3 regions of the Lysinibacillus sp. FSL M8-0355 genome follow, and region 2 is predicted to be linked to each of the others. Evidence: a T-box and tRNA genes for the amino acid it is inferred to sense, from the RefSeq annotation. Region 2 holds a T-box; the other regions hold tRNA genes.

Region 1 (3,265 bases), 3.5 Mb from region 2:
AATTCCGGACAACGCTTGCCACCTACGTATTACCGCGGCTGCTGGCACGTAGTTAGCCGTGGCTTTCTAATAAGGTACCGTCAAGGTACAGCCAGTTACTACTGTACTTGTTCTTCCCTTACAACAGAGTTTTACGAACCGAAATCCTTCTTCACTCACGCGGCGTTGCTCCATCAGGCTTTCGCCCATTGTGGAAGATTCCCTACTGCTGCCTCCCGTAGGAGTCTGGGCCGTGTCTCAGTCCCAGTGTGGCCGATCACCCTCTCAGGTCGGCTACGCATCGTCGCCTTGGTGAGCCGTTACCTCACCAACTAGCTAATGCGCCGCGGGCCCATCCTATAGCGACAGCCGAAACCGTCTTTCAGTATTTCACCATGAGGTGAAACAGATTATTCGGTATTAGCCCCGGTTTCCCGGAGTTATCCCAAACTATAAGGTAGGTTGCCCACGTGTTACTCACCCGTCCGCCGCTAACGTCGAAGGAGCAAGCTCCTTCTCTGTTCGCTCGACTTGCATGTATTAGGCACGCCGCCAGCGTTCGTCCTGAGCCAGGATCAAACTCTCCATAAAAGAAATTTGAATAGCTCAAATTGTTTTGCTGGCATCAATTTTGATGTCCAAAATTTTGTTTTGTTCACTAACTGAAGTTAGTTACTGAAAACTTTATTGATTACGTTTTGCTTGTTCAGTTTTCAAGGTTCATTTAATAAATCGAATTGGTGGAGCCTAGCGGGATCGAACCGCTGACCTCCTGCGTGCAAGGCAGGCGCTCTCCCAGCTGAGCTAAGGCCCCATATATTTTTAGGAAATGGTCGGGAAGACAGGATTCGAACCTGCGACCCCTTGGTCCCAAACCAAGTGCTCTACCAAGCTGAGCTACTTCCCGTTCTTTTTTGGCGCGCCCGACAGGAGTCGAACCCATAACCTTCTGATCCGTAGTCAGACGCTCTATCCAATTGAGCTACGGGCGCATTAAAAATGGTGCCGAGGACCGGAATCGAACCGGTACGGTAGTCACCTACCGCAGGATTTTAAGTCCTGTGCGTCTGCCAGTTCCGCCACCCCGGCACATTTGGAGCGGAAGACGAGGTTCGAACTCGCGACCCCCACCTTGGCAAGGTGGTGTTCTACCACTGAACTACTTCCGCATGTGCATAAGTTTTTTTATCTGGCAATGAAATAATGGTGCGGGTGAAGGGAGTCGAACCCCCACGCCTTGCGGCGCTAGATCCTAAGTCTAGTGCGTCTGCCAGTTCCGCCACACCCGCTTATTATTATTTAAAAATGGTGAGCCATGAAGGACTCGAACCTTCGACCCTCTGATTAAAAGTCAGATGCTCTACCAACTGAGCTAATGGCTCTAAAAAATGGTGCCGGCTATAGGAATCGAACCCACGACCTACTGATTACAAGTCAGTTGCTCTACCTGCTGAGCTAAACCGGCATATGGTGGAGGATGACGGGCTCGAACCGCCGACCCTCTGCTTGTAAGGCAGATGCTCTCCCAGCTGAGCTAATCCTCCTGGGTAATATGCCTAGCGATGTCCTACTCTCACAGGGGGAAGCCCCCAACTACCATCGGCGCTAAAGAGCTTAACTTCCGTGTTCGGTATGGGAACGGGTGTGACCTCTTTGCCATCATCACTAGACTTTTAAAAGACAAGATTTATTATAACTTATTTCGTTATAAATGCAAGCTTTTTTAAACTTTCTTGTTCTTTCAAAACTGGATAAACGGTTCATTGAATGGTTCAAACATTTTTGGTTAAGTCCTCGATCGATTAGTATTCGTCAGCTCCATGTGTCACCACACTTCCACCTCGAACCTATCTACCTCATCGTCTTTGAGGGATCTTACTTACTTGCGTAATGGGAAATCTCATCTTGAGGGGGGCTTCATGCTTAGATGCTTTCAGCACTTATCCCGTCCACACATAGCTACCCAGCGATGCCTTTGGCAAGACAACTGGTACACCAGCGGTGTGTCCATCCCGGTCCTCTCGTACTAAGGACAGCTCCTCTCAAATTTCCTACGCCCACGACGGATAGGGACCGAACTGTCTCACGACGTTCTGAACCCAGCTCGCGTACCGCTTTAATGGGCGAACAGCCCAACCCTTGGGACCGACTACAGCCCCAGGATGCGATGAGCCGACATCGAGGTGCCAAACCTCCCCGTCGATGTGGACTCTTGGGGGAGATAAGCCTGTTATCCCCGGGGTAGCTTTTATCCGTTGAGCGATGGCCCTTCCATGCGGAACCACCGGATCACTAAGCCCGTCTTTCGACCCTGCTCGACTTGTAGGTCTCGCAGTCAAGCTCCCTTGTGCCTTTACACTCTACGAATGATTTCCAACCATTCTGAGGGAACCTTTGGGCGCCTCCGTTACCTTTTAGGAGGCGACCGCCCCAGTCAAACTGTCCGCCTGACACTGTCTCCTGCCCCGCTAAGGGGCATGGGTTAGAATTTCAATACAACCAGGGTAGTATCCCACCGACGCCTCCTTCGAAGCTGGCGCTCCGAGATCTCTGGCTCCTACCTATCCTGTACAAGTTGTACCAAAATTCAATATCAGGCTACAGTAAAGCTCCACGGGGTCTTTCCGTCCTGTCGCGGGTAACCTGCATCTTCACAGGTACTATAATTTCACCGAGTCTCTCGTTGAGACAGTGCCCAGATCGTTACGCCTTTCGTGCGGGTCGGAACTTACCCGACAAGGAATTTCGCTACCTTAGGACCGTTATAGTTACGGCCGCCGTTTACTGGGGCTTCAATTCGCAGCTTCGCTTGCGCTAACCACTCCTCTTAACCTTCCAGCACCGGGCAGGCGTCAGCCCCTATACGTCACCTTACGGTTTTGCAGAGACCTGTGTTTTTGCTAAACAGTCGCCTGGGCCTATTCACTGCGGCTCTCATGCGCTTGCACGCTCAAGAGCACCCCTTCTCCCGAAGTTACGGGGTCATTTTGCCGAGTTCCTTAACGAGAGTTCTCTCGCACACCTTAGGATTCTCTCCTCGACTACCTGTGTCGGTTTGCGGTACGGGCACCTCTCACCTCGATAGAGGCTTTTCTTGGCAGTGTGAAATCAGGAACTTCGTCCATACGGACTCGCCATCACAGCTCAACGTTACAGTGTGCGGATTTGCCTACACACACGCCTTACTGCTTGGACGCGCATAACCAACAGCGCGCTTACCCTATCCTACTGCGTCCCCCCATTTCTCAAACGGTGAGGAGGTGGTACAGGAATATCAACCTGTTGT
Region 2 (3,265 bases):
TTGTATTTGTTTCACGTCGACCCTTTTTGCCTGTCTCTGGATCTACAACATTCACCCATTCAGCGATATTAGCTAATGGTGATTCACCAGTACCCGATGGACGGATATTATCTGTTTTTGGAAGCACTAATGGTAATTCTGATTCTGGAACAGGTGTGATCGTGCCATCTTCCCAATGAATCATTGGAATTGGTTCACCCCAGTAACGCTGACGTGAGAATAGCCAATCACGTAGTCGATAAGAAATTTTCTTCTCTCCAACGCCTTTTTGCTCTAACCATTCAATTGCTTTCGCAATGCCATCTTCTTTATTTAAACCATTAAGGAATTCAGAATTAATATGTTGACCATCACCTGTAAATGCTTCTTTGCTAATGTCCCCACCCTCAAGTACAGGAACGATGTCTAAACCAAATGCAGTCGCAAATTCATAGTCACGTTCATCATGTGCTGGCACCGCCATAATAGCACCTGTACCGTAAGACACTAACACATAGTCAGCAATCCAAATCGGCGCTTTTTTCCCGTTAATCGGATTCACGGCATAAGCACCTGTGAATACGCCTGTTTTTTCTTTTGCTAAATCTGTGCGCTCAAGATCCGATTTCATTTTCACTTTCTCTAAATATGCCTCAACAGCTTGACGTTGCTCAGCTGTCGTTATTTGTTCTACCAATTTATGTTCAGGCGCAAGTACACAATATGTAGCACCAAATAATGTATCTGGACGTGTTGTGAAGACCGTGAAGTTTTGATCTGAACCATCAATAGCAAATGTTACTTCTGCCCCTTCTGAACGACCAATCCAGTTGCGCTGCATATCTTTAATAGATTCTGGCCAATCAACTTCTTCTAGGTCGTCGATTAAACGATCAGCATACGCAGTAATTTTAAGCATCCATTGTTTCATTGGTCGACGTTCTACTGGATGCCCACCACGCTCTGATTTCCCATCAATTACTTCTTCGTTAGCCAATACCGTACCAAGCGCTGGACACCAGTTAACAGCTACTTCATCCACATAGGCTAAACCTTTTTTATAAAGCTGGATAAAAATCCATTGTGTCCATTTATAATACTCTGGATCCGTCGTGTTAATTTCGCGATCCCAATCATAACTGAATCCTAGCTCTTGAATTTGGCGTTTAAAAGTTGCAATATTTTTAGCTGTAAATTCTGCTGGGTCATTTCCTGTATCGAGTGCATATTGCTCAGCTGGTAAACCAAAAGCATCCCAGCCCATTGGATGTAATACATTGTAGCCTTGCATACGTTTAAAGCGTGATAAAATATCTGTCGCTGTATATCCTTCTGGATGTCCTACATGTAGTCCAGCGCCAGATGGATATGGAAACATATCTAATGCAAAAAATTTAGGCTTCGCTGTTTCATTTTCAGTTTTGAATGTTTTGTTATTAGCCCAATATTGCTGCCACTTTTTTTCAATTTGTAGATGATTAAAACTCATTCTTTTTCCTCCTTCGATTGAATCATGTTGCTCTTCATCATAATTGACAAAATATTTAAAAAATAAAAAAACTCGTCCCTTTCTTATAGAAGGGACGAGAGAATTTGTACTCCCGCGGTACCACCCAAATTAGTGATTACACTCGGCTCAAGCTTCCTTAACGCGGAAGAAACGACACACGCTGTTTCACGCGGGCAGACTCAGAAGGCGAGTTCAACTTGCTTTCTTACTAGCTCCCACCAGCCGCTAGCTCTCTAAAAAGAACGACAAATTTACTATTCCTCATCACAGTCTTTACATGATATTGCATTTATTCTAATGGAAAGTATTGAAAAGCACAAGCCTTTGTTTACAGACTAACCCATTACTGAAGAATTAATTCCTTTTCTTCCTTAGATTTTGATAAATCCTTACATTCATGAAAAGCAAAATGCTGGCATCCGATGCATTTCTTTGTGTCCAAATAGCCGAGAGCCTTAGTAATCGCTTCTCCAGTATGCTGATAAAAATGATGCGCTCCAACCTTATCGTAAATACCATTGTGCTGAAGAGCTATTTTTAAATCACCTTGCACACCTGTTACCAGAATTTTACCACCCTGTGCTGTAAAGTTTTCAATGATATTGCTAAAATATGCTTCACCAGTGGAATCCATAAAGGGCACTTTCCCCATTCGCAATATCAAAACTCTTGGTTGCTGATGCAAAGTGCTTTCAATTTTTTGTTCAAACATTTGAGCAGCTCCAAAGAACAATGGTCCTTCAATTGTATACATGCTAATTTGCGGACAATCATGCTGCTGGTGAACGACATGGGGCTGTACCTTCCCACTTTTGTTTGAATGGTCTGGGAGTACCTTTGTCACAACAAGCTTTTCACTCATGCGTTTTGCAAATAATAGCACAGCTAATACAAGCCCTACTTCCACTGCTAATGTGAGACTTGTAAACACCGTTAATAAAAAGGTAATCAATAACACTAGCGAGTCACCCGATTTTAATTTCACAATATGTGAGAAATGGTGTCGTTCGCTCATATTCCAGGCTACAACCATCAATACAGGAGCCATACTTGCTAATGGAATATGAGACGCATATGGTGCTAATAGCAATAATGTAACTAAAACAAATACTCCGTGTATGATACCTGACATAGGCGATACTGCACCTGTTTTAATATTAGTTGCAGTCCGTGCAATAGCACCTGTAGCTGGAATCCCCCCGAACAAAGGCGTCACGATATTAGCAATTCCTTGACCAATCAGCTCTCGATTACTGTTATGCTTACTATTCGTCATCCCATCTGCAACGACTGCCGATAGTAGTGACTCTATGCCCCCTAGCATGGCGATGACAAACGCTGGTCCAATAAGCAGTTGTAGGCGTTCAAAGGTGATATCAGGTATAGCAAAATGAGGCAATGAATTCGGAATTTGCCCATAAGCTGTCGCGATCGTAGCAACATGTCCTGTAAAGAGGAAAGTGGCCACAAGTGTAGAAACAACAATACCTGCTAATGCTCCAGGAACCTTTGGGAAAAACTTCGGCGTCATCAGTATTGTCACAAAACAGATAACAGCCGTCAAAATACTATACATATTGGTCGTTCCAAGCTGCTTCATAATTTCTTGTATATTGGCAATAAAATACTCATGTCTTTTAACATTTGTTAACCCTAAAAAGTTGGCAATTTGCCCTGTAAAAATAATAACTGCTATACCTGCTGTAAAACCAACTGTAACAGGGCGAGGTATAAATTTAATTAAAGATCCTAACTTAAAAATGCCCATTAAGCAAA
Region 3 (3,265 bases), 650 kb from region 2:
TATCGGATTAGCTCCCTCTCGCGAGTTGGCAACCGTTTGTATCGTCCATTGTAGCACGTGTGTAGCCCAGGTCATAAGGGGCATGATGATTTGACGTCATCCCCACCTTCCTCCGGTTTGTCACCGGCAGTCACCTTAGAGTGCCCAACTAAATGATGGCAACTAAGATCAAGGGTTGCGCTCGTTGCGGGACTTAACCCAACATCTCACGACACGAGCTGACGACAACCATGCACCACCTGTCACCGTTGCCCCCGAAGGGGAAACTATATCTCTACAGTGGTCAACGGGATGTCAAGACCTGGTAAGGTTCTTCGCGTTGCTTCGAATTAAACCACATGCTCCACCGCTTGTGCGGGCCCCCGTCAATTCCTTTGAGTTTCAGTCTTGCGACCGTACTCCCCAGGCGGAGTGCTTAATGCGTTAGCTGCAGCACTAAGGGGCGGAAACCCCCTAACACTTAGCACTCATCGTTTACGGCGTGGACTACCAGGGTATCTAATCCTGTTTGCTCCCCACGCTTTCGCGCCTCAGTGTCAGTTACAGACCAGATAGTCGCCTTCGCCACTGGTGTTCCTCCAAATCTCTACGCATTTCACCGCTACACTTGGAATTCCACTATCCTCTTCTGCACTCAAGTCTCCCAGTTTCCAATGACCCTCCACGGTTGAGCCGTGGGCTTTCACATCAGACTTAAGAAACCACCTGCGCGCGCTTTACGCCCAATAATTCCGGACAACGCTTGCCACCTACGTATTACCGCGGCTGCTGGCACGTAGTTAGCCGTGGCTTTCTAATAAGGTACCGTCAAGGTACAGCCAGTTACTACTGTACTTGTTCTTCCCTTACAACAGAGTTTTACGAACCGAAATCCTTCTTCACTCACGCGGCGTTGCTCCATCAGGCTTTCGCCCATTGTGGAAGATTCCCTACTGCTGCCTCCCGTAGGAGTCTGGGCCGTGTCTCAGTCCCAGTGTGGCCGATCACCCTCTCAGGTCGGCTACGCATCGTCGCCTTGGTGAGCCGTTACCTCACCAACTAGCTAATGCGCCGCGGGCCCATCCTATAGCGACAGCCGAAACCGTCTTTTAGTGTTTCACCATGAGGTGAAACAGATTATTCGGTATTAGCCCCGGTTTCCCGGAGTTATCCCAAACTATAAGGTAGGTTGCCCACGTGTTACTCACCCGTCCGCCGCTAACGTCGAAGGAGCAAGCTCCTTCTCTGTTCGCTCGACTTGCATGTATTAGGCACGCCGCCAGCGTTCGTCCTGAGCCAGGATCAAACTCTCCATAAAAGAAATTTGAATAGCTCAAATTGTTTTGCTGGCATCATTTTGATGTCCAAAATTTTGTTTCGTTCATTAACCGAAGTTAGTTACTAAAAACTTTATTGATTACGTTTTGCTTGTTCAGTTTTCAAGGTTCATATCATTGTCTTTTCGGACAACTTCTTTAGTTTATCAGACAACCAGGAAGTTGTCAACACTTTTTTTGGAGCGGGTGATGAGAATCGAACTCACGACATCAGCTTGGAAGGCTGAGGTTTTACCATTAAACTACACCCGCATAATATGATTTGTAAATTGGCGCGCCCGGCAGGAGTCGAACCCACAACCTTCTGATCCGTAGTCAGACGCTCTATCCAATTGAGCTACGGGCGCATATAAGAATATAAAATTAATTGACTTGGTGCGGCCGAGAGGACTTGAACCTCCACGGGGTTGCCCCCACTAGGCCCTCAACCTAGCGCGTCTGCCGTTCCGCCACGACCGCATTCAATCAGTAACTTTCTCATTATACTACAAGGATCTGAGAAGTCAATGTTTTTTCCTAAAAAGATGAGCCATGAAGGACTCGAACCTTCGACCCTCTGATTAAAAGTCAGATGCTCTACCAACTGAGCTAATGGCTCAAATTAAGAAATGAATGGCTGGGGTACTAGGATTCGAACCTAGGCATGACGGAATCAAAATCCGTTGCCTTACCGCTTGGCTATACCCCAAAAAGTGGCGGTCCCGACCGGGATCGAACCGGCGATCTCCTGCGTGACAGGCAGGCATGTTAACCGCTACACCACGGGACCAATAAATAGTATTAATTAAATTATGAAGAAATGACCCCTACGGGATTCGAACCCGTGTTACCGCCGTGAAAGGGCGGTGTCTTAACCACTTGACCAAGGGGCCATGGCTCCGAAGGCAGGACTCGAACCTGCGACAACCTGATTAACAGTCAGGTGCTACTACCAACTGAGCTACTTCGGAATACTATGTTTTACTGTCGTCGTTATCTTGTCGACTTTTACTATTATAGGGACAACTCAACAAAACGTCAACTATTTTTTTATAATTTTTTATTCCACTAGTATTAGCCTACCCAAACACTTACTACAGCAATACTTCTCAACATTCATTTTTATTTTCCGTACATATAGTTGTTGGCAATTGACACAAGTATAAGTATGACGATGATGTCTTTTAGTTGTAGCTTTAGGGGGTTGTAAAACTGAGCAAAATCGAGGTGCATTTACTTTTCTTAATAGCTCTCGAAAATCTTTATCTCGATGTTGATACCCTTTACCTTCAATATGTAAATGATAATGACATAATTCATGGAGTACAATACCTTCAATCTCTCTATAGCCATATAACTCATAGGCTTTCGGGTTTATCTCAATATTATGAGATTGTAAAAGATATCGTCCACCAGTTGAACGTAATCTAGCATTAAAGTAAGCCTGATGCTGAAAAGGTTTTTGAAAGCTTTCCAAGGATAAGCTGTGAACAAGTTGTTGTAACTCCTCATTGTTCATATATTAATCACCTCTAACAACAAGAATACCACACTGTGTAGTATAGACAGTGTGGTAAATATTTATTACTTAAATTATAATGTTTGATTTTTAGGCGGAAGCATTGTTAAAGAAATACGCCCTTTATTGACATCTATTTGTTCTACCCATACTGTGACAATATCACCTAGTGCAACAACTTCTAACGGATGTTTAATGCGTTTGTTTTGTAATTTAGATATATGCACCAACCCGTCTTGCTTTACGCCAATATCAACAAACGCTCCAAAGTCCACCACATTTCTCACTGTGCCTTGCAGTTCCATACCTACTTTTAAATCTTCCATTTTTAATACATCTGTTTTAAGCAAAGGCTGTGGGAAAGCATCACGTGGGTCACGACTTGGTTTCATTAAAGTATCCACAATATCTTGAATAGTCACAACACCTATGCCAAGCACGCTACTTAAAT

What was found. A T-box is a leader RNA that pairs with one kind of tRNA and senses whether it is charged. The one in region 2 lies ahead of leuS (leucine--tRNA ligase), so its partner is inferred to be a tRNA-Leu.
Region 1: it has a tRNA-Leu gene. The T-box ahead of leuS (leucine--tRNA ligase) is inferred to sense a tRNA for this amino acid. The anticodon was not compared.
Region 3: it has a tRNA-Leu gene. The T-box ahead of leuS (leucine--tRNA ligase) is inferred to sense a tRNA for this amino acid. The anticodon was not compared.

What each region holds. Positions count from the first base shown of each region.
Region 1 is NZ_JBBPAI010000001.1:113,874-117,138, reverse strand. Features, by position in the region: rRNA gene MKY46_RS00605 (16S ribosomal RNA) at 1-570, opposite strand, end outside; tRNA gene MKY46_RS00600 (tRNA-Ala) at 718-793, opposite strand; tRNA gene MKY46_RS00595 (tRNA-Pro) at 810-886, opposite strand; tRNA gene MKY46_RS00590 (tRNA-Arg) at 895-971, opposite strand; tRNA gene MKY46_RS00585 (tRNA-Leu) at 980-1,068, opposite strand; tRNA gene MKY46_RS00580 (tRNA-Gly) at 1,074-1,148, opposite strand; tRNA gene MKY46_RS00575 (tRNA-Leu) at 1,184-1,268, opposite strand; tRNA gene MKY46_RS00570 (tRNA-Lys) at 1,286-1,361, opposite strand; tRNA gene MKY46_RS00565 (tRNA-Thr) at 1,369-1,444, opposite strand; tRNA gene MKY46_RS00560 (tRNA-Val) at 1,448-1,523, opposite strand; rRNA gene rrf (5S ribosomal RNA) at 1,534-1,649, opposite strand; rRNA gene MKY46_RS00550 (23S ribosomal RNA) at 1,762-3,265, opposite strand, start outside.
Region 2 is NZ_JBBPAI010000001.1:3,659,392-3,662,656, forward strand. Features, by position in the region: gene leuS (leucine--tRNA ligase) at 1-1,468, opposite strand, end outside; T-box leader at 1,556-1,766, opposite strand; gene MKY46_RS17750 (SulP family inorganic anion transporter) at 1,833-3,265, opposite strand, start outside.
Region 3 is NZ_JBBPAI010000001.1:4,308,119-4,311,383, forward strand. Features, by position in the region: rRNA gene MKY46_RS21000 (16S ribosomal RNA) at 1-1,297, opposite strand, end outside; tRNA gene MKY46_RS21005 (tRNA-Gly) at 1,495-1,568, opposite strand; tRNA gene MKY46_RS21010 (tRNA-Arg) at 1,587-1,663, opposite strand; tRNA gene MKY46_RS21015 (tRNA-Leu) at 1,690-1,775, opposite strand; tRNA gene MKY46_RS21020 (tRNA-Lys) at 1,842-1,914, opposite strand; tRNA gene MKY46_RS21025 (tRNA-Gln) at 1,930-2,004, opposite strand; tRNA gene MKY46_RS21030 (tRNA-Asp) at 2,010-2,085, opposite strand; tRNA gene MKY46_RS21035 (tRNA-Glu) at 2,117-2,188, opposite strand; tRNA gene MKY46_RS21040 (tRNA-Asn) at 2,190-2,266, opposite strand; gene MKY46_RS21045 (SprT family protein) at 2,356-2,814, opposite strand; gene MKY46_RS21050 (Tex family protein) at 2,889-3,265, opposite strand, start outside.